DNA from 2 places in the Companilactobacillus sp. HBUAS56275 genome. Region 2 is predicted to be linked to the other one. Evidence: predicted binding sites of a transcription regulator. Region 2 holds the regulator's gene; the other holds the start of a gene.
The links. The regulator LexA, encoded in region 2, represses DNA repair genes until DNA is damaged. The targets are predictions, from matches to a motif close to CNAACANNTGTTNG.

Region 1: a site for LexA is predicted at 7,770-7,783, ahead of parE (DNA topoisomerase IV subunit B). Genes of this name have one in related genera too.

The regions. Positions count from the first base shown of each region.
Region 1 is NZ_JAYKKK010000001.1:157,586-169,887, reverse strand. It holds gene rbsU (ribose/proton symporter RbsU) at 31-906, opposite strand; gene U8526_RS00815 (manganese-dependent inorganic pyrophosphatase) at 1,237-2,172, opposite strand; gene U8526_RS00810 (LysR family transcriptional regulator) at 2,196-3,155, opposite strand; gene parC (DNA topoisomerase IV subunit A) at 3,244-5,688, opposite strand; gene parE (DNA topoisomerase IV subunit B) at 5,699-7,702, opposite strand; gene plsY (glycerol-3-phosphate 1-O-acyltransferase PlsY) at 7,913-8,533, shown strand; gene U8526_RS00790 (DUF3862 domain-containing protein) at 8,665-9,372, shown strand; gene U8526_RS00785 (hypothetical protein) at 9,459-9,923, shown strand; gene U8526_RS00780 (aldose 1-epimerase family protein) at 9,979-10,860, opposite strand; gene hslU (ATP-dependent protease ATPase subunit HslU) at 10,870-12,302, opposite strand, start outside.
Region 2 is NZ_JAYKKK010000001.1:614,769-627,070, reverse strand. It holds gene smc (chromosome segregation protein SMC) at 1-3,505, shown strand, start outside; gene ftsY (signal recognition particle-docking protein FtsY) at 3,516-5,000, shown strand; gene ylxM (YlxM family DNA-binding protein) at 5,002-5,343, shown strand; gene ffh (signal recognition particle protein) at 5,356-6,792, shown strand; gene rpsP (30S ribosomal protein S16) at 7,046-7,318, shown strand; gene rimM (ribosome maturation factor RimM) at 7,385-7,900, shown strand; gene trmD (tRNA (guanosine(37)-N1)-methyltransferase TrmD) at 7,900-8,628, shown strand; gene rplS (50S ribosomal protein L19) at 8,741-9,094, shown strand; gene U8526_RS02820 (histidine phosphatase family protein) at 9,173-9,793, opposite strand; gene lexA (transcriptional repressor LexA) at 9,899-10,522, opposite strand; gene U8526_RS02810 (DUF896 domain-containing protein) at 10,617-10,859, shown strand; gene U8526_RS02805 (YneF family protein) at 10,922-11,140, shown strand; gene purE (5-(carboxyamino)imidazole ribonucleotide mutase) at 11,383-11,868, shown strand; gene purK (5-(carboxyamino)imidazole ribonucleotide synthase) at 11,861-12,302, shown strand, end outside.

The DNA of each region.
Region 1 (12,302 bases), 460 kb from region 2:
CCTTATGGACTAAGACTTTTGTTAATTATTCTATATAAAAGCTGTAATAATTCCTGCTGCAACGACTAGGATCAAACCAGAAACGACCATGATCATTTCTTTATGCGTCTTGCCTTCATGCAAGATGTAAATACCACCAAGTGTTCCGATAATTACATTCATTTGTGAAAGTGTAAATCCAGTAGCTAATCCGTTGACATCTTTACGAGATGAAATCAAGTATGTCAAAGCTGCAAAGGCAAAAAAGATACCACTGATAATATTTAGATAAGTACTCTTAGACTTATATGGTTTAGCCTCACGATTGCTCTTCGTAATAAAGGCGAAAACAGTTGATGCGACCGCCATACCTAATGCTTGTGGTAAGAAGGCTTGGAAACTGTCAACAGATACTGCCTGTGGAAATGCTGAATAACCGACATATCCGATCGTAGCAACCAAGACTAATGAAATACCTTTGACTACACTAGACTCACTCTCAGAAACTTTTTTCTCACTATATGTTGTCAAATAAACTCCAATGATGATTAAAACAATTGAAAAGAATCCAATCATTTTAGCAGTTGCTGTGGGCCATTCACCTAAAACAATAACCCCCCAAAGTGATGTACCAATCAACTGAAAACCAGTTGAAACTGGCATTGTTTTAGAAACACCCATTTCAGCGAATGCATAAAACACTAAACTCTGTGCAATCGACCAACAAGCACCAGATAAAAATGTAAACAGGAAGTTCTTTCCCGTTAATAGTGGTGTCTGCATGGCAACGGCAACAACAATCGCTGATAGCAAAGTACCATACGTAGCACCAATAATTTGATTGACTGGTTTCCCTCCGAACTTTCCAGTCAAGATTGGGAAGACACCCCAACCGATCATTGGCAATAGACCAATTAAAATATTCATTAAAAAAGACTCCCTTTAACTCTAAAATAAAAAAGTAAATTTTCAGCAATGTTGTCATTATATCAGACTTAAGAATGCGTTTTCAAGAAAAATATCTATTTTCATTAATTTTATTATCTTTATTTTGATTTCAATAAGTAAAGTAAGACTTTGATAATAGTATTTATTGTCAATGATTCAAGCTTCTTCATAAAAATAATTGTGAAAACGTATATTTGAGTTTCTGATAGTTTGCTTTTCTCTAATATAGCGTTTTCTCAAAATCCTAGCCACAAAAAAAATAAGAAACCCTAAAAGGATTTCTTATCTTTTGAAATATATAATATTGAATTAAAATTTAGCGTCCAATGGAGGAACAACTTGTTTCTTACGTGATACAACGCCAGGTAAACTAGCCTTGTTATCGGAAACCTTAGTATTAAGTGCTTCTTCAAAGGTCTTAACGGCACTGTCATCACCGATGATGATACCAGTTGTATCGCTTGTCAAAATATTTGTGATCAATAGGACAAACAAATTGTAGCCTTTGTCAGCACTTTCGGATTTAATATCCTTAACGAAATCAGCTTCACGCTTAAGAGTATCGTCAATGTCAACAGTGTTAACTTGAGCAATACGTACGCTGTTACCGTTCATATCGAAGCTCTTAGCATCCATATCGATAAGTTCTTGTGTTGTCTTACTGTCAAGATTTGTACCAGCTTTCAACATTTCAAGACCATATGATTCATAGTCGATACCGGCTGTTGCAGCTAAGCTCTTCAAAGCAGCTCTATCTTCATCAGTTGTTGTAGGTGATTTCAACAATAAAGTATCGGAAATGATTGATGAAGCCATCAAAGCAGCAATCTTAGCTGGAACTTTAACTTCATTTTCGTTATACATCTTCCAAATGATTGTACTTACACAACCAACTGGTTCTGCACGATAGTATAGAGGCAATTTTGTTTCAAAGTTAGCAATTCTGTGATGATCAACAACGTGTGTAATTTGAACATCATCGATGTCTGGAACACTTTGTTGTTTTTCATTATGATCAACTAGCATGACCTTTTTAACTTCGCCATTGATAGCTGAAATAATACGTGGGTACTTAGCATCAAAATGGTTATAAACAAATTTTGTTTCCAAGTTAGGTTCACCTAAAGCAACGGCCTCAGTATCGAATCCTAGTTGGTTTTGTAAATATGAATAAGCAACAGCAGCTGAAACTGCATCTGTATCAGGATTTCTGTGTCCAAAAACTAATTCTTTTTCTTTTGGCATGAATGTGCGCCCCTTTTTAATATTTATCTTGAAGATTTAAGACGATCAACATAACTCATCTTATCTAGAAAATTATCCCATTCATTGAGGAAATCTTCAATTCTAGGAATCTTTTCTTTATCTTCTCGATATACAAATGATAAATCACTTGTGATAGCTGGTTCAAGTGGTGTTTGATAAAGTTTAAACATTGATTGATGTGCTATACAAAAACTCAATGGCAAAACTGTATAAACGTCAGATGATTCCTGTGTAAATTTCAATAATTGATATGGTGATGAGAATCGAGCAATGACCTTTGGGAAGTCCACTAAAGCATCCCGATATCGTTCACTGATCAGTTCGGAGAAGTAATAAGTCTTTAAGTACGTAGCCCAAGGTTTAGCTGTTGCGTCCTTAAAACTAACACTCTTTTTCTTATTAATCTTTTCATCATCATGAATCAACATAATATTATCACTCATAATTTTCTTTGAACGATAAATCTTCCAACTCTTGATACTTTTGTCTGGTAAATACATAATAGCCAGATCAATTTTATTATTCTGAATATTATCCCAGAGTTCTTTACGAGTTAATAAATTCAAATCAATGATCACATTAGGATTGATTCGATTATATTCAACGATAAAATCCTCTACCACCACTGATTCAGCCGTCGATAAGAGACCAATACTGATTGTACCAGATCTCTCTGAGGATTCTTGCTGAATTTGATCAGTCACGTTATTGATCAAGTCAAACATCTGATGAGTCGACTTCAATAACAAAGTACCAGCGTCAGTCAAATAAATCTTCTTACCAATACTATAAAACAGTGGTGCACCAACAACTCTTTCAATCTTTTTTATCTGTTGCGTCAATGCAGGTTGAGTGATACCTAATAATTGCGCAGTCTTTGTATAACTCATATTTTTAGTTAATTCATCAAAATAATTTAATGCTTTAGACCTAAAAACACGTCTTGATTTCTCATCTAACAATAAGAAGATCCTCCTAGTTTGTGGAAGTAAAAATTAATGTAATTAATAAGATAATAATACTATATAAACTAAAAATCTGTCATTTATATTATTCTTTTTCTAACACTTTTTTCACAAATCTAATTGGATTACCATCGGTCTCTGGATCCATGATAAAGGAACCATTTGAGTAACGGTCAGCATTTTGATGCATTGATGGGTCAATTTCGATTTCTTTATTTGAATCGGTAATAATCGATAGTTGCATATCATTATTGATATTGGTTACTAAACAAATACGATGTGGTTGACGTTTTAGTTCTCTTAATGTCAAGACACCACGACGAGCACGACTTGTTACAGGTATTTCTGATAACTTCATTTGCTTATATGAACCACGTTGTGTCAAGACGGCAATCTTATCATTATCATCACTAGCCAAGAAGTACCCAGCTAATTGATCATCATCTTTCAAACTGACAAATTTAACACCCATGGCCTTACCACTGACAACCGGAACTTCTTCAATTGGGAAAGCTGAAGCATATGAGTGTTTAGTAAAGACATAAACTAATTGTTTTGAATCATTTGGTACATAATAAACATCCATTACCGAAGAGGCACTGACTTTTAACTTACAGTACTTCGAAGCACGTGATTTATATGTTCTTCCTGGCAATAGATCACTAAAGGCAACCTGCTTAATGTAATTCTCATCCGTTCCAATCAAGAAGTTACCCGTCTCTTTTAGATCCTTGAAGACAAATGCTTTCAGAATTGATTCATCGGTATCCAAACCGACTTCTTGGGAAAGATGTGAGCCTGTATCTTTCCAACGACTATCCTCAATTTCAAAGATTTGACGGTAAATCAGATTTCCTTTATCGGTGAAGATAAAGACATGATCTAAAGTATTGACGTTTTCATCAACGATTGGATAGTCCTCATTCTTTAAGCCATTATCAGATGGGTCTGAGGCTTGATAAGAACGCAAACTACTACGTTTAACGTAACCATCATGACTAACCAACAAGCGGACATCTTCACTGGCAACCATAACTTTAGTATCAACTTCAATTTCAGCCACTTTAGCCTCAATCTTAGTACGACGTTTGTCAGCGTACGTATCACGGACTTGAGTCAATTCTTTTTTGATCAATGTCATCAAAGTCTTATGATTATTGATAATTTCATTTAGACTATCAATTTGTTGATGCAACTCGGCGTCTTCTTTTTCCAGTTCAGTGACATCGGTATTAGTTAAACGATATAACTGCAAGGAAACGATAGCTTCAGCTTGTTCATCACTAAATTTATAACTCTTAACCAAATTATTTTTAGCATCGGACTTGTTCTTACTTGAACGAATAGTCTTAATAACTTTGTCTAAGATTGATAAAGCCTTAATTAAACCTTCAACAATGTGCAGACGTTTCTTAGCCTTATTTAAATCATATTTACTACGGCGTAAGACGACGTCTTCTTGATGTTTAATATATTCCTTCAGGATTTGAATCAAACCGACTTGCTGAGGACGCATGTCAGCAATGGCAACCATGTTAAAGTTGTATGAAACTTGTAAATCAGTATTCTTGAATAAATAATTTAGGATACCGTTAGCGTCAACATCCCGTTTTAATTCAACAACGATCGATAGTCCTTGACGGTCACTCTCATCACGTACTTCAGCAATTCCTTCAACTTTTTTAAGAACACGAATTTCATCCATCTTCTTAACTAGTTGGGCTTTATTAACTTCGTAAGGAATCTCTGTGATGACGATTTGAGATTTATGACCACGAATTTCTTGAATTGATGTCTTAGAACGAATGTAGACACGTCCACGACCATTTGTATAAGCTTCCTTGATCCCTTGCTTACCTTGCAAAATACCGCCGGTAGGGAAATCTGGTCCCTTAACGATCTTCATGAGTTCGTCCAAAGTAATATCAGGATTATCAATCATTTTAATCGTTGCATCAATGACTTCACCTAAATTGTGAGGTGGAATCTCAGTCGCATAACCTGCTGAAATACCAGTAGCACCATTAACTAATAGATTAGGGAAACGGGCTGGCAAGACTTTAGGTTCTTTTTCAGTATCATCGAAATTCCATTCTTCATCGACGGTATCTTTATTGATATCACGTAACATTTCACTAGAAATTTTACTCAAACGTGCTTCAGTATAACGCATGGCAGCAGGTGGATCACCATCCATTGATCCATTATTACCGTGCATTTCAATTAACGGATTACGTAGTTTCCAATCTTGAGACAAACGCACCATCGCCTCATAAATTGAAGAGTCACCATGGGGATGGAAATTACCCATAACGTTACCAACGCCCTTAGCTGACTTACGGAAACCTTTATCGTAAGTATTACCATCTAAAAACATTGAGTAGAGGATTCTTCGTTGAACTGGCTTTAAACCGTCACGAATATCTGGTAACGCTCTTTCTTGAATAATTGATTTTGAATATCTCGCAAATCGATCTCCCATGATTTTTTCGAGCGAGATATCTTGAATTTTAGGAGAATTTTCAGTCACTATGTATCACCTATTCCTTATTCAATAAATCGTCAACGAGTTTACTATCAATTGGATCAGTATCGTCATCGACTTTTTCCAAGATATTGTCGCCTTCTTCGGTACCATTGAAACGAACATTATCTTCGATCCAATCACGTCTAGGCTTAACTTTATCACCCATCAAAGTTGTTACACGACGTTCAGCCAAAGCCGCATCGTCGATATTAACTCTGATTAGAATACGATTCTCTGGGTCCATTGTTGTCTTCCAAAGTTGGTCAGCATTCATTTCACCTAAACCTTTGAATCGTTGCAACTCATAACCTTTACCCATTTTATCAATGGATTTTTGCAACTCATCTGGTGTCCAAGCATATTCAATTTTTGTCTTGGCACCCTTACCCTTTTGGAGCTTGTAAAGCGGTGACAAAGCAATATAAACATGTCCTGCTTCAACTAATGGACGCATATAGCGATAGAAGAATGTTAACAATAGAATTTGAATATGAGAACCATCATCATCGGCATCGGTCATAATGATAATCTTGTCGTAATTACGATCTTCTAACTTGAAATCGGCACCGACACCAGCACCAATCGTGTAGATCATCGTATTGATCTCTTCATTCTTGTAGATATCTTCTAACTTGGCTTTTTGAGTATTTAAAACTTTACCACGTAATGGCAAGATAGCCTGGAACTTACGATCTCGACCTTGTTTAGCAGAACCACCGGCAGAATCACCCTCGACAAGGAATAATTCATTCTTATCAGGATTCTTCGATTGAGCTGGCGTCAACTTACCAGAAAGTAAGCCATCAGTCTTCTTATTCTTCTTACCACTTCGAGTACTCTCACGAGCTTTACGAGCGGCATCACGAGCTTCACGGGCTTTCAAAGCCTTCTTGACCAACATTTGAGCCTGCTCACCATTCTCTAGCAAATAAAAACTCATTTGTTCATAAACTAATTGGTCGACAGCTGATCGAGCTTGTGGTGTACCCAATTTACCCTTAGTCTGTCCTTCGAATTGAAGGATCTCTTCGGGAATTCGAACTGAAATGATGGCTGAGAGTCCCTCACGAACGTCACTACCTTCCAGATTTTTACTATTTTCTTTTAACAATCCTACTTTGCGAGCATAATCATTAAAAGCTTTAGTTAAACCTGATTTCATTCCGGCTTCATGAGTCCCACCATCAGCGGTACGAACATTATTAACGAATGAAATAATGTTCTCTGAATAGCCATCATTGTATTGACCGGAGAATTCAATCTCGATATCTGAATTAGTACCTTCAACATAGAAGATTCCACCTAAAGCATCCTTGCCTTCGTTCAAATATTTTACGAATGATTGAATACCGTCTTCGTAATGAAAAATATCTTTTTTCTCTTCTTCACCACGTTTGTCGGTCAAAGTGAACTTAACACCTTTTAGCAAAAAGGCTGACTCTCGTAATCTTTCAGCTAACGTATCATAATTAAATTTAGTTGTCTGAAAAATAGTAGCATCAGGCTTAAAACTAATTGTTGTTCCACTATCTTCCTTGGTAGAACCAGTCTTCTTCAAAGTTCCAACTGGATGGCCACCATTTTCAAATCGTTCTTCATACACTTTATGGTCACGAACAACTCGAACAGTCATCCATTCTGATAAAGCATTCACAACTGAAGAACCAACACCGTGAAGTCCACCAGAAGTCTTATAACTATTTTCTGAGAACTTACCTCCGGCATGCAATACAGTCAAAATTACTTCAATAGTTGGTTTACCACTAGCATGCATCCCTGTAGGCATTCCACGTCCATGGTCAACAACAGTAATACTGCTATCCTTATTGATAGTAACGTTGATTTCTTTACCAAATCCTGATAGAGCTTCATCGACTGCATTATCGACAATTTCATATACCAAGTGATGTAATCCACGTGAGTCAGTGGAACCAATGTACATACCTGGTCTTTTTCGTACAGCTTCTAATCCTTCAAGGATTTGAATTGACGAATCATCATAAGATGATTTTGGCATTTATATCATTCCTTTTCATTTACTACGTAGTGCAATATTTCAATATTATAACACTATTACCTTAACACGAATATATGTTCGTACATAAGAAATCTTTTAATTTCTAGCAAAATAGTGGATAATGTCTAGGTTGGTATTTATAATTCTCTAATAAAAGCACCATAGAGTTACAATATACCAAAAAAATAAAGCTAAGAGAGTGATTTTTTGATGAAACTTCTCATTTGTGCAATATTAGCCTATCTAATCGGCTCATTTCCGACCGCCTATATCGTTGGAAAAGTTTTCTTTCATAAAAATATTTTTGATTACGGTAGTGGAAATGTAGGTACTACTAATGCTTATCGTGTCTTTGGCAAATTTGCTGGTACCGTTGTTTTAGTTATCGATATCCTAAAGGGAACCCTGGGTGCATTAATGCCAGTCTTCTTCGGCCTTGACCGTCACTGGATTTTGTTTATCGGTATTTTTGCTGTTATCGGCCACTGTTTTTCAATCTTTCTTAAGTTCCGTGGTGGAAAAGCTGTCGCAACCAGTGCTGGTATTCTTCTAGCATATAATCCACTACTATTTGCTATCTGCTTTGCTTTTCTCGCTATAATCGTTTATACGACTAGCATGGTCAGCGTTGCTAGTTTGACTACGATCTTATTCTTTACAATTGCCACATTGTTCCTACATGATTGGATTTTAACCACTGTCGCTGCTATTATTACTGTCATTATTTACGTACGCCATATTCCTAACATTAAGCGACTTCTTAAGGGCAAAGAAAATCTTGTACCAGTTGGACTGAGATATAAAAAGCAACAACGCGAAAATCAAAAATAATTACTACTTCAAGCGACCATACAAAATGGCCGCTTTTTTATTCTTTTATTTTCCTTAAATTCAACGTCAAAACCCCTAGTTACTGATAAAATATGTTTAAAGCAGTTTAATCATTTAGGGGGAATATGGCAATGGATAAAAAATATCCCAGCAGATCTGAGTACCGTCGTTCACATGGTCTTAAAAAGTCCTTTTATCAAAAATGGTGGTTCTGGATCATAATTGTTATTTTGATTGTTGGTGGGGGTGCCGGCGGTTATTACCTGTACTCTTCTCAAAGTTCTTCAAATACTTCAAAAGTTGAAAAGAAAACAGCTAGTTCTAAGTCCAAACCAAAAAAGAAGAAAAAATCAATCACTACTTCAGAGATTACTTTAAAGAATTATAATGGTATCTATATTAGCGATAAAGATGGTCTATCTCTAGATATTTTAACGAAATATTTCGGCAAGTCAGCATCAAGTACTGTCAGCAAAGTAAATGATAAACAAACCAATATGGAAACATGGACTAAAATTGCTAACGGCACTAAGAATTCTAAATTAGTCGTGCAATTTTACAATGACCACGCTATTGAAAAAACTATCTCTGATCTTAAAGTAACTAGAAGTTCTAAAATTGCTTTAACTGATTACGTCAAAGTTGACAATGATCAATCAACCGATCAGGTCATGCAAATACTTGGCAATCCCAACTACTATTCCGAAACAAACCTTGATGGCACTACCACAACCATTTACAAGTACACATCGGGGCTAAATGGCGAAGATGGCGCTAACTGTACGATCAACTTCACTAATGGCAAGGTTAGTGGCAAGAGTCAATCTGGATTGAAATAATACTACAATTCCAAGCATTTTATATCGTCATTACTATGTTTTACAATATCCTTATAAAAAGTGATAAATAGGGGGATGTTCAGATTATGAAAGTTACAAAATTAGTCGTTGGAATACTGATGATTATTTTATCTCTATTCATATTTTTCGAAAGTATGGCAGCAGGATTTGTCAATACTATTGAAAACAAAGGAAATACTAGTGGTTCTGCCGGAGTTATAATGGCAATTGGTTTTCTTGCCGCGGGCATTGTTTATATTGCTACTAGAAAATTAACCAGTCTTGGTGGCGATATAGCCAACGCTATCGTTCTAGGATTATTCGGAATTATAGGTCTGGCTAATTCTGACAAAGTATACCAAGATTTACTAGTTTGGATCATTTTAGGTTTTATTATTGGATTTGGATTTCTAATCTGGCATATCGTCGCTAAAAAAACTAATCATAAACAACAAAGGAATAATAACAATCCTCAAAATAATAATTATTACAATTCCGGAAACAATGACACACCTACCAGAGCTCAATATCGACAAAATCATCGTAAATGACAAAAAAGTCTATTATCAGTAAATTATCTGATAATAGACTTTTTTCATCTTTAAACTATTTAACCGAGACACTGAAGTAAGCTTCAAATTGTTCTTTAGGAGCTAAACGGTTGATACCGTATTTAGTCTTAAATTGGCTGTCGCTGTCGTTTTTATCGGCAATCCCCCACCAGGGTTCGATACACATAAAGTTGCCTTCTGCGGGATATGAGGACCACATACCGAAGAACTTAGCGTTACCTGTATCTAAGATTACTTGACGTTCACTCTTATCACTAGAAATCGTTACTTGGGTAGGTTCATTCAAGCGATAAACGATAGCATCATTGACAAAGGCTTCGTGACTCAATGGAAAATCTTGATTGTCAACTTTTTTCTCATCATTGAGATCGACATTTCCAGTTTCCCCGTTGATTGGAATCAATGTTCTAGTTTCTTTAGGGTCAACTTTGACAGTAAAATCTTCGTAATTTAGGCCCTTTTCAAAAGGTACTGAGAATCCGGGATGTGCTCCAATTGAGAAGTACATATCCTCTGATTCCTCTAAACTGTCAACTAGGTAAGAAATTTGAACTGTTCCTTTAACTAGTTGATAAACGATTCTTAACTTAAAGTGATATGGATATTTCTCCAAACTGGCTTCACTTGTTGTTAAACTCAAGACCAACTTAGAATCTGATTGAGAGTCGAGTGTAAACTCTTGATCTCTAGCAAATCCATGTTGTGTCATGTGATATTCCTTATCATCAATGTAATAATGATTATCCTTTAAACGACCCACGATTGGGAACAGCACTGGTGCATGTCTTCCCCAAACATTAGGATTAGCTTGCCAAATGAATTCTACCCCTTCGGTATTCTTGACACTGATTATTTCAGCACCTAGAGACTCTACTTTAACGGTTAAAAAATCATTTTTTAATTGATAGACTGTCATAATTGCCCCCTATAGAATGTAACGTGAAAGATCTTGATCGCTGGCAATCTTACCAACTTGTTCACGAACATATTCACGTGTAATAGTAATATCTCCCATTTGCATATCTGGACCTTCATAAAGGATATCAGCTAAAATCTTCTCTAATACTGTTGAAAGTCTTCTTGCACCAATGTTTTGATTACTATTATTTAACTCAAAAGCAATTTTTGCAATCTCTTCAACGGATTCTTTAGTAAAAGTTAAATGAATTCCATCAGCTCTTGTAAGCGCTACATATTGTTTTGTTAAAGCATTATCTGGTTTTGTTAAGATTTGAATGAAATCATCTTCAGTCAAGTCTTGTAACTCAACACGGATTGGGAAACGTCCTTGCAATTCAGCAATCAAATCACTTGGTTTGCTTTCAGCAAAGGCACCACTGGCAATAAAGAGAATATGGTCAGTGTCAACGGGACCGTATTTAGTATTGATTCGTGAACCTTCGACAATAGGCAAGATATCACGTTGTACACCTTCACGAGAAACTTCACCAGAAGTCTTTTTGTCACCTGCAGCAATCTTATCAAACTCATCAATAAAGATAATGCCCTTATTTTGAGTTCTTTCAATAGCCTTTTGATAAATCTCATCATGATCAACCCGTTTAGCTGATTCTTGTTGAATCAACAATTCACGTGCTTCCTTGACAGGTAAAGTTCGAGTGATAGTCTTCTTAGGCATCAATGAATCCATCATACCGCTCATATCAAGACCCATTTGGCCCATTTGATCATCCATAGGACCAACTTTTTTAGACTCTTCAACCTTGATAGTTACTTCTTCATCTTCAAGCAACCCTTTGTCTAATTGTTCCTTAACTGATAGACGTTGATTACGAACATCATCTGTAACCTCAGAATTAGCGTCAGGATCTTCATCGACAGTATCAGCATTGTTAAAAATATTGCCTAATGGTTGACTACCATTTTGCATATTATTCAACATACTCATAAAATCGTTGTTATTTTGCTTTTGTTCTTTTTTGACACCAGGAGCGAGTAACTTAACCAATTTCTTGTCTACGTCACGGCGGACTTCTGGTCTAATATCATCAAACTTTTCTTTTTCAACCATTGAAACAGCAACACTAACTAAATCACGAACCATTGATTCGACATCACGACCAACGTAACCGACTTCGGTAAACTTTGTAGCTTCGACCTTAACGAAAGGAGCATTAACGATTTTAGCTAATCTTCTAGCAATCTCAGTTTTACCAACACCAGTAGGTCCGATCATCATTAAGTTCTTGGGTGTGATTTCTTGTTGAAGTTTTTCAGGTACTTGCATACGACGGTAACGGTTGTACAAAGCAATCGCCACAGCCTTTTTAGCATCAGTTTGACCAATAATATAATTATCTAATTGAGCAACAATTTGTTTAGGTGTTAATGTATCTG
Region 2 (12,302 bases):
TGCTGACAAGACAAAGATTGACTTTACCAGTGGAATCACGGGTATTGTTGGACCCAACGGGAGTGGAAAATCGAATATTACAGAAGCCATTCGTTGGGTAATGGGTGAGCAATCAGCAAAAAGCCTACGTGGAGACAAAATGGTTGATGTGATTTTTGCTGGTAGTGCAACTCGTCCGCAAATGAATCGGGCAGAGGTTGTTTTAGAGTTTGATAATCGTAATCACGAATTAAAGTCGGCACAAGATGAAATTATTATTTGTCGTCGTTTATTTAGAAATGGCGATACTGAATTTTTAATCAACAATAAGCAATGTCGCTTACGTGATATTACAGAATTATTTATGGACTCAGGAATGGGAAAACAATCGTTTTCTATTATTTCTCAGGGCCGTGTTGAAGCTATTTTCAATAGTAAACCGGTGGAAAGAAGAAGTATCATTGAAGAATCAGCTGGGGTTTCTTTGTTCAAGCAAAAGAAGCAGCAAGCTGAGAACAAGATGTCGGAAACAACTGACAACTTACATCGTGTTTCAGATATTGTTTCAGAATTATCGAAGCAAGTAGAACCCTTGAAAGAGCAAGCTAGTATTGCTCGCGATTATCAAGAACAAAAGAGTAAGTACGACAGTATTTATCAAAAAATCTTAACGATTGAAATTAAGAATTTATCAGCTCAGAAACATCAGATTGATAAAGAATTACGTGAGGTCAAGTTGAGTGCACAAAATATTGCTCAACAAGTTAAGATTGCTAACAAACAAGTCGAAGAGAATAATGCTGCTATCAATTCGCTGTCTCAAAAAATTGATGAGAATCAAACTAAATTAGTCGAAAATACTCGGACACTAGAAGTTTATAACGGGAAAGTGGCCGTAGCGGATGAACGTAGTGGATTCAACTCAACTAATCAATTGTCCTTAAAAAAGCAATTAGACGAGTTAAAAAAACAAAAGTCTATTAATGAAAAGAAATTGGCTGATTCTAATCAGAAGTTGGCTGATTGTGAAGCTCAAATTGCTGATTTTCAAAAGCAATTAAAAGATGTACAACAGTTGAAACAAAAGACACCAGCCGATATCGAAAAAAATATCGGTGATTTACGTGATAAATATGTCGATTTGTTACAAGAACAAGTTTCCAATAACAATGAACAAAATTTTTCACAGAAACAGTTAGATCGAATTCAAGCTTTACTTGATGATCAAAATCAACAAATTCAAACTATTAATGATGAGTTGAGTCAATCACAAGATAAGCATCAAACAATCGAATCCAAGGTAAAGGCCTTAATTGCTGATAATAAGTCCCTAATTGAGCATGATCAAGCTTTAGCTAAAGAAATTGATCAGGTGACGGAAACTGGTAAACAAGAAAATCGAAATTATTTGAGTGTTCTAGAAGGTCTTCAAGAAATTAAAGCTCGTAAAAAAGTTCTTGAAAATATGGAACAAGAGCATGCAGGATTTTTTGAAGGTGCTAAGAATGTCCTAAATAATCAATCTAAATTGACTGGTATCGTTGGTGCCATTGCTGAATTAATCTCTGTACCTAAGGAGTATCAACTAGCAATTGAAACAGTGGTCAGCAATCAATTGCAGTCTATTGTTACCGAGGATGAAGGTTCAGCTAAACAAGCAATTGCCTACCTACGTCAGAGTCGTGGCGGACGGGCAACATTTTTGCCATTAAATATTATTAAGCCACGTAGCCTTTACGCTAATGATCTGAACAAAGCCCAAGCAATCGCAGGTTTTGTTGGGGTCGCTAGTGATCTGATCAATTACGATAGCAAGGTTGAAAATATTGTAAAAAATATTCTAGGTAATTTATTGGTTTCCGAGAATATTGATGCGGCAACAAAAATATCGGCTGCAGTCGGTCGTAAGTATCGTGTTGTTACTTTAGATGGTAATGTGGTTAATGCCGGTGGTTCTTTAACTGGTGGTCAACAAAGAAGAGTCAATTCTAATATTCTGACGAGAAAAGATGACCTGACAGCTTTGACTAAGGAACTTTCTAAAAAAGAATTGTTGCTTGACCAAAAGCAAAAGACTGTTCAAGACCTACGCCAAAAATTAATTGGTTTAAATGCTGAAAAGAAAACGGCCGATGAGAAATTAGCTAGTTTTAATCAGGAAAAGAACCAATTAGAGAATTCAATGTCGACTTATCAAAATGAGGAAAAACATTTTAATGAGCGTTTGGATGTTGTGAAGTACAGCTTATCTAAGAATAAGACTGAAGAATCCGAATTGAAGTCAAATTTGCAACAACAAGAACAATTAGCTACTGATATTAAGGATAAGATTGATCAAGTTCAAAGTGAAATTAAACAAAAAGAACAGATTTTAGCTGACTTTGACAGTGAATTAAGTTCCATCAACGAAAATGAACAAGCCTTACAAACTAAATTGGCTGTCGTTCAAAGTAAGCACGAAAGTGAATTGTCCCAAAATAATGATTTAAAAGAAAATTCTATAAGTCTTGAACAACAGGTTGCCGAAGCTGAAACTCGATTGAAGGATTTGGATTCTGAAAAAGATAAGCTTCAGCTAAGCAATTCAGAGGTTAAGGAAAAAATTAGTCAATTGAAACAGACAATTGCTGAATTACAAAAAAATGCCACCGAATTGAAAGATAAGCGTCAAGAGCAACAAGAGTTATCCACGCAACTAAATGCGAAGGCGCAACGTAATTTTGATTTGCAAAAGAATGCTTCGGACCAACAAGAAACATTGGCTATCAAAAATACGAAGCTTTCAAATGAGATCGATAGTCGCTTAGATACGTTGTCGCAAGATTATCAATTAACTTACGAGGCGTCATTGGTTGAATTGAATAAGGGCGATTATGATCCTGATCAATTGCAAAAGGAAGCTCGTTTACTTAAGATGGGTATCGATGAATTAGGGACTGTTAATTTATCAGCGATAGCCGACTATGATAAAGTGAAAGATAGATATGAATTTTTAACACAGCAACAAAATGATTTATTACAAGCTCGTGCACAATTATTGGACACGATGTCAGAGATGGATAAGGAAGTAACAACTAGATTCAAGAAAACTTTCGATGAGGTTGCTAATGCCTTTGAGGATATTTTCCCTGAAATGTTTGCTGGTGGTCGTGCTAAATTAGTACTAACTGAACCGGACAATCTATTGGAAACAGGAATTGAGATCATTGCTCAGCCACCAGGGAAGAAATTCCAACGTCTAAGTTTATTATCTGGTGGTGAAAAAGCATTGACAGCGATCACGTTATTATTTGCCATTATTAAAGTTAAACCGGTGCCATTCTGTATTTTGGATGAAGTTGAAGCTTCATTGGATGATGCGAATGTTTATCGTTTTGCTAATTATTTGAACCAATATGATGACAATACTGAATTTATCGTGATTACTCACCGTAAAGGAACAATGATGAACGTTAACCGCCTATATGGTGTAACCATGGAAGAGTCTGGTGTATCACGTATGTTGTCTGTCGAAGTCAAAAAATAAGGAGTTAAGTATGGGATTATTTGATCGTATTAAAAAGGCTTTTACTGGAAAAGATGATTCTAAAGACGAAGAATTAGAATCAAAAACTCCAGAAGCCGAAAAAGAAACTGACCAAAATGTTGAATCTGGCAAAACTTCTGATGAGTCTGATAAAACAGAGGAAACACCTAAAGAAACAGAAGATTCAACTCCAGAAACTAAACCAGAACCAGAGGTTGAACCTGAAGAAAAACCAGAGGAACCGGAATCAAAACCTGATTCTGAACCTGAGAAACATGAAGAACCAAAGGCAGTAGAAACACCTGTTAAGGAAGTAGAGCCAGAGAAAGAGGAATCCGAGCCCGTAGAACCAGCGGAGACTCAAGTAGAACCCAAATCTGAACCACAACCTAAAGCAGATAGTAGTGCTGAAGAACTAACTGATACTGAAAATACTAATGAAGTCGAAGAATCTAAGGAGCCTGAATCTGAGCAAAAAGAAGCAGATGAATCAGATACAGGTACAGAACCAGAGTCCAAAGAAGATACTGAAGAAGAACCTAAAGATGATGTTAAAGAATACGATGAAGGCTTAAAGAAGAGTCGTAATTCATTCAGTGCTAGGTTTAACCGTTTCTTAGCTAATTTCAGAAGTGTCGATGAGGATTTCTTTGACGATTTGGAAGAATTACTGATTGAATCTGATGTTGGTTATGAAACTGCTATGCGTATTTCAGATGAATTGCGTGAAGAAGTTAAGCTAGAGAATGCAAAGAAACGTTCTGATGTTTCTAACGTTATTGTTAAGAAATTAGTTGATATGTACGGCGAAGAGGGCAAAAACGAAGATAATACTTTGAAATTCAGTGCTGATAAGACACCGACCGTCTTCTTATTCGTTGGCGTTAATGGTGCTGGTAAGACAACAACTATTGGTAAATTGGCTCACAGATATCAACAAGAAGGTAAAAAAGTTCTTTTGGCTGCAGGCGATACCTTTAGAGCCGGAGCTATCGAGCAACTTCAGGAATGGGGTAAACGTGTCAATGTACCAGTTCAAGCAAGTAAAGCCCATACTGATCCCGCTTCAGTGGTTTATGATGCCGTTCAAAGAGCTATCAATGAGGATTTTGATATCTTGCTAGTTGATACTGCCGGTCGTTTGCAGAATAAAGAGGGCTTAATGCGTGAGTTAGAAAAAATTAAACGTGTTATCACTCGTGAATTACCAGATGCACCTCAAGAAGTATTATTAGTATTGGATGGTTCCACTGGTCAAAATGCTTTGAGTCAAGCTAAACAGTTCAATGAAACAACAGCTGTTTCTGGAATTGTTTTAACAAAACTTGATGGTAGTTCTCAAGGTGGAATTGTCTTAGCTATTCGTAATGAATTGCATATTCCTGTTAAACTTGTTGGTTTAGGTGAACAGATGGATGATTTACGAGACTTCGATCCTGAGAAGTTCATTTATGGACTATTCAAGGAATTAATTGTTGGGGCTTCAGATAAATAAAATGAAGATAGATGAAACTACACGAGTGAATCTGTTGTATAATTTTTATCATTCTTTACTGACTAAAAAGCAGAGTCGTTATATTGAACTTTACTATGTTGAGGATTTTTCACTCAGTGAGATTTCCGAACAATTAAAGGTATCACGCCAAGCTGTTTTGGATAATTTGCATCGGACCGTCAATTCATTGGAGTCTTTTGAACAGGAATTAGGGTTAATCAAAAAGACAACCGAAATCGATGATATTGCGGATACCTTGCAAACTTTGGTCGAGAAAAAGTATTCCAACGATAAAGAGTTATTGGATTTAGTACAGAGAATTTTAAAAATAAATGAAAATTAATAGGAGAAGAATATGGCTTTTGAAGGATTAAGCGAACGTCTACAAAAAGTTTTTTCGACCTTAAAGGGTAAGGGAAAACTTTCCGATGAAGATATTCGTAAAGTAATGCGTGAAGTACGTATGGCTTTACTTGAAGCTGATGTTAACTTTGATGTTGTTAAGAGCTTCGTCAAAACGGTTAGAGAACGTGCTTTAGGTGCCGAAGTAATGGACAGTTTGACACCATCACAACAAGTTATCAAGATTGTTGATGAAGAGCTAACTAAGTTGATGGGACAAGAAGCGGTTCCGTTAAACAAATCAGATCACATACCAACGATCATCATGATGGTTGGTCTACAAGGTGCTGGTAAAACTACAACAGCAGGTAAATTAGCTAACTATCTTAAGAATGATAAAAAAGCTCGTCCACTCTTTATTGCGGGGGATGTTTATCGTCCAGCTGCTGTTGAACAGTTGAAGACTATTGGACAACAACTAGACGTACCTGTTTATGATGAAGGAACAGAGCATGATCCCGTTGACATCGTGCGTAACGGTTTAAAAGTTGCCGATGAAAATAAGAATGATTATGTAATTATTGATACCGCCGGACGTTTGGAAATCGATGAACAATTGATGGAAGAATTGACACGTATCAAAGAATTGGCTCATCCAGATGAAATTTTGTTTGTTGCCGATTCTATGACTGGTCAAGTAGCTGCCAAAGTGGCTGCCGGATTCGATGAACAATTAGATATTACTGGTGTCGTTTTGACTAAGTTGGATGGTGATACCCGTGGTGGTGCTGCTCTTTCAATTCGTTCCGTCACTGGTAAACCAATCAAGTTCATTGGACAAGGTGAAAAATTAGATCAATTAGATGTCTTCCATCCTGATCGTATGGCCAACCGTATCCTAGGAATGGGTGACATGTTGACCTTGATTGAGAAAGCTCAATCAGATTATGATGAAAAACAAGCAAAAGAAGTAGCCGAAAAGATTCGTGAGAATAGTTTCGACTTCAATGATTTCATTGATCAAATGGATCAAGTTCAAAAAATGGGACCTTTGGATGAAATCATGAAGATGATTCCAGGGATGGCTAACAATCCACAATTGGCAAATATCAATATCGGTGAAAAAGATATTGCTCATTTGAAGGCCATTGTTTATTCCATGACACCACAAGAACGTGAAGACCCAGATTTGTTAAATCCTTCAAGAAGAAGAAGAATTGCCAAAGGATCTGGCCAAAGTATTCAAAATGTTAACCGTATGATTAAGCAATTTAAACAATCACGTGACATGATGAATAAGATGAGTAAAGGGAATATGGCCGGCATGGATCAACTTATGGGCAATGGTATGCAAGGACGTCTAGGTAAGATGGCTATGCATTCTATGGTTCGTAAGAGTAAGAAACGTAAGAAGAAACGTTTAAAGAAGATCAAACGTTTTAAATCTTAGAATAGAGAGCGCAGTAGGCCCGCTTAGATTCTGAGCATTTGCAGGACTTTGCAAATTGGGCTGCCAGACAGTTCGTGAAGTCAGGCAAAGCACAGGAATCTGGCCTACGCAGCTCGTTTCCACTATGCGGCAAGGCACAATGGTTATTTATCTCAAAAAAGCAAAAAAAAAAGTGGTGTAAAGAAAAAAACTTTACACCACTCTTTTTTTTGTGTATACTAACAAAGTTAAGTATTTAGGAGGAAACAAACATATGTCAGTTAAAATTAGAATGAAACGTATGGGTAGCAAGTTACGCCCATTTTATAGATTAGTAGTTGCAGATTCACGTTCACCACGTGATGGCCGCTTTATCGAACAAGTTGGTTACTACAACCCAATCTCACAACCAGAAGAAATCAAACTTGATGACGACAAGATCGTTGAATGGTTAAACAAAGGTGCACAACCTTCAGATACAGTTCGTCACTTGTTGAAACAACATGGTATTATGCAAAAGTTCCATGAAAGCAAGTATACAAAATAGTTATTTTGATGGGACCAGATAAAACGATGTTTTGTCAGGGTCCTATTTTATTATCACGGAGGAAAAATGGCCGAAAAATTATATCGAGTTGGTACTATTGTCAATACGCATGGTATTAAAGGTGAATTAAAAGTCGTTCCAATTACAGATTTTCCAGAAGATCGCTTCAAAACAGGTTCTAAATTAGTTTTCAAGAAGAGTAATTCTAGTGAGGAATTTACAGTAGAATCATCTCGTAAACATAAGAACTTTATTCTTTTGAAATTAAAGGGATATGACAACATTAATGATGTTGAAAAGTATGTTAAATCAGAACTATTTGCCAGTGGTGAATTGACTTCCGAATTAAACGAAGGCGAATTTCTTTATAAGCAGATCATTGGTCTGCAAGTAATAGATAAGGATCTTGGCGAAATTGGAAAAGTCACTGAGATCATGGAATTAGGACCAAACGACGTTTGGGTCGTAAAAGGAACAAAATATAAGGAAGTTCTTTTGCCTTATATTGAAGATGTTGTTAAGAATGTTGACCTCGATAAACAAATTGTCGAAGTTGAAATACCGGATGGATTGATAGATTAATGGATATTACAATTTTAAGCATTTTTCCAAGAATGTTTCAGGCATTAAATGAGTCTTTAATAGGTAAAGCACAAGAAAAGGGTCTCGTTAATCTTGATGTAGTTGATTTTCGTGACTTTACGACAAATAAGCAACATCATGTTGATGATACAACTTATGGTGGTGGAGCTGGTATGTTGTTACAGGCTCAACCAATCTATGATGCCATGGATTATGTTGAAACTAAGAAACCAGGCCGCAAGCGAGTAATCTTGCTTGACCCAGCAGGTAAAACTTTCAACACAAAAATGGCACGTGACTTTGCTAAAGAGGATCAATTAGTTTTTATTTGTGGACATTATGAAGGTTTTGATGAACGAGTTAAAGATTTGGTTACTGATGAAGTTTCGATTGGTGATTACATCTTGACTGGTGGAGAATTACCAACAATGAGTATGATCGACGCAACTTTGCGTTTTGTGCCTGGTGTTTTAGGTAATTCATTCTCTGCTGAGGAAGAATCGTTCTCAAATGGTTTGTTGGAGTATCCACAGTATACTAAACCAGCCGATTTTCGTGGTAAGAAGGTTCCAGAAGTTTTGACAAGTGGTGATCATGAAAAGATTCGTCTTTGGAGATTAACTCAAGCCTTGAAGAAAACTTTGGAACGTCGACCAGATTTATTGGAAACTGCAAAGTTGACGGATGAGGAAGAGAAGCTTCTCAGAAAAATTCGTCAAAATATATAGTTTACAAGCTCGTCCAAATAAAGTATCATATTAAGAGTGTTTGGACACATATTAACGATATTCCGCTGTATGTCAGAGATATATAAGAGTGTCGAATAGGGAGAAATTATTCATGAATGAATTAATTCAAGATATTACAAAAGAACAACTACGTTCTGACATTCCTGACTTCCGTAGCGGTGACACTATTCGTGTACATGCTAAGGTTGTTGAAGGTACTCGTGAACGTATTCAATTATTCGAAGGTGTCGTAATCAAGAGACATGGCTCAGGTATCAGTGCTACATACACTGTACGTAAGATGAGTAATGGTGTTGGTGTTGAAAGAACATTCCCATTGAACACACCTCGTGTAGAACAAATCGAAGTTATCAGACATGGTCGTGTACGTCGTAGCAAACTTTACTACTTACGTGCTCGTACAGGTAAGGCTGCTCGTATTAAGGAACGTCGTCGCGACATCTAATTTAATACTTTTAATAGCAACTAAACTTCAAAAAATAAACCATCACGTTGAATTTTTATTCAATGATGGTTTATTTTTTTAGTTAAAGATTTGATTGTAGTATTCTAAATAAAATTTTTGATCTTCTGGTGTAGCAACAATCTTCGTGACACTGGTATTTCTAGGTTCAGGAATGCTCATTACATCTTGAGGCTTTAAAACATCTAAAGCCGCTGCTTTGACCGTAAAACCATGAGTGACACAGATAAGTTTGTCGTTAGGGTAATTCTTTAAGGCGTCCTGTAAAAAGCCGTGTACGCGCTTAACGACGTCTTCAAAGCGTTCTCCGTCAGTGGCATACTTAGTATAAAGTGGTAGGACATCGTTCCAGTATTTGTTGTATGCATCAGGATGAATTTTTCTTAAATCGGCATTCCTTTGACCATCCCATTGTCCATAAGATATTTCGACCAATCTTTTGTCGTAGGAAATAGGTAAGTCAGCGGCAGTGTTTAAAATATCAGCAGTCTGTTGAGCACGCTTTAAAGGACTACAGATAATACGATCAGCAAAACTGATGTCAAAATTTTGTTTCAACGTTTGGGCTTGTTGCTGACCGTGGGTATTTAAATAAGTCATTTCGGTATTAATATTGCCTTGCTTCATTTTCATGACATTGGCTTTAGTTTGTCCGTGACGGATGAGGTAAAATTCAGTCATGTTTTTCTCCTTTATAAGTTTGGATTCTTAATTAACTCACTTGCTTATTATTATAGAAGAAAATTTTGGAGAAATAAAAAATCACCCCAGAAAAGGAGTGATTAATTAAAATATTTGTGAACGATATAGTCCGACAACTTTACCAAGTATCTCCACGCTGTCTAAGATGATTGGATCCATTGTATCGTTTTCAGGTTGTAGGCGGTAATGTCCATTTTCTTGATAGAATCTCTTGCAGGTAGCTTCAATGTCTTCAGTCATAGCAATAACGATCTCGCCATTATTAGCAAAGTTTTGTTCATGAACTATAACGTGATCACCATCATAAATACCACAGTTGATCATACTTTCTCCATGAATTTCGAGCATGAATAATTCGCCAGATTCACGATTTAAGTCAGGTGGAATTGGAAAATACCCATCAGGATTACGTTCAGCTGTGATTGGTTGCCCAGCAGCAACGTTGCCTAAGATAGGAATTTGCTTAGATTTGATGCCGATTGAATTTAATCCAGCACCGGTAAGTTCAATCGCCCTAGGCTTAGTAGGGTCACGTTGAATAAAACCTTTTTTCTCAAGACGAGATAGGTGACCATGAACCGTTGATGTAGACGATAAGTCCACAGCTTCGCAGATTTCTCTGACAGTTGGCGGATATCCATGTTCATCTAAATAATCATAGATACATTGTAAAATTTGTGACTGTTTAGAGCCTTCAGCTTTTGACATTAGAACACCTCATTGTTAATATCTTAATTAGATTGTATCAAAATATGAATGCAAGTTCAAACAAGTGTTCGATATAATGGGGAGAATTAAAATTATGAACGAACAAGAAGAATTGCTTAAAAAAATTAATGAACTGGCTCACAAAGCAAAAGCAGGTACTATTACTAAAGAGGAAGAAGATCAACAAGCCGAACTTAGAAAAGAGTATTTGAAGAACTTTCGTGCCAGTTTTAAATCTCAAATTGAGATGATGCGTGTGTTTGATAAGCAAGGAAATGAAGTCACACCGGAGAAAGTTAGAGAAATTCAACGTAAAAAAGGTTTACGTGACGATTAATACTTTCAATTAGAGTGATTTTTTTGTAATATTAATAGATGTATGGAAAGGGTGAAACATAAATGGGAACAACAATAATCGTTGGTATTCTAGCCTTATTAATCGGTTTAGTTGGTGGATTCTTTATTGCCAGATGGTATATGAAGAAGTACTTCCAAGATAATCCACCAATCAGTGCAGATATGATTAAGCAAATGATGGCTCAAATGGGACAAAAACCATCACAAAAGAAACTTAACCAATTAATGAGTACTATGAAAGCATCACAAAAAAAGAAGTAATGAAATAAAAATTAATAGACGATATACATATTTTAATGTGTGTATCGTCTATTTTTTTATCTAAAAAATCAATTGCTCTTTATTTACGAACTATAAAATTAATAATATCTAAAATAATCTAAATGAAAACGGTAAATACGAATAATAACTAAAAATATTTAATTTAAATACGTGTTTTGTGTTGAAAGAATTTTCATAACTTGTTAGAATTTGATTACCAAAGACAGAAGGGTGGAAAACCAATGAGTGATGTAGCAATAGTTATGGGCTCAGTTTCGGACTTGAAAGTTATGCAAAACACAATTGATGTTTTGAAAGAACTACAAGTCAGTTATGAAGTCAAAGTAATTTCAGCACATAGAACTCCACAAGAGATGTTGGATTTTGCTAAGACAGCACGATCAAACGACTTCAAAGTGATAATAGCAGGTGCCGGGGGAGCAGCCCATTTACCAGGAATGATTGCTTCTTCAACTAGTCTGCCGGTTATCGGTGTTCCAGTTCCATCGAAATATTTAAAAGGGATGGATTCTTTATTGTCAATTGTTCAAATGCCAGCTGGTGTCCCCGTAGCAACGGTTTCGATTGGTGAAGCGGGTGCTAAGAATGCCGCTATTATGGCAACTAAGATCTGTGCACTACAAAATCACGATTATGAATTATCTTTGGATGGTTACACCAAGGCTATGCATGATAAGTCATTAGAAAGTGGGAAAAATCTTGGTTAAAACAATTTTACCAGGTAGTACGATTGGAATTATCGGTGGTGGTCAGTTAGGTCAAATGATGTCTTTTTCAGCAAAAGAGATGGGATATAAAGTCATCATCTTGGATCCGACTCCCAACTGTCCTGCCGCTCAGGTCTCTGATGATCAAATCGTAGCTGAATATGATGATTTGGCTCAATTAATTGAATTAGCTAAGCGTTGCGACGTTTTAACTTATGAATTTGAAAATGTTGATGCGGAAACTATCAATGAGGTTAAAAAGTATACGCAAGTGCCACAAGGAACAAAGGCTCTGACAATTACTCAAGATCGAGTTTCTGAAAAAAACTTTATTGAAGAAAGTGGTTTTTCAGCGGTGCCACATGTTGTTATTGAAAATATCTTCGAATATCACCGTGCTGTAGAGAAATTGGGTGCACCAGTGATCGTCAAAA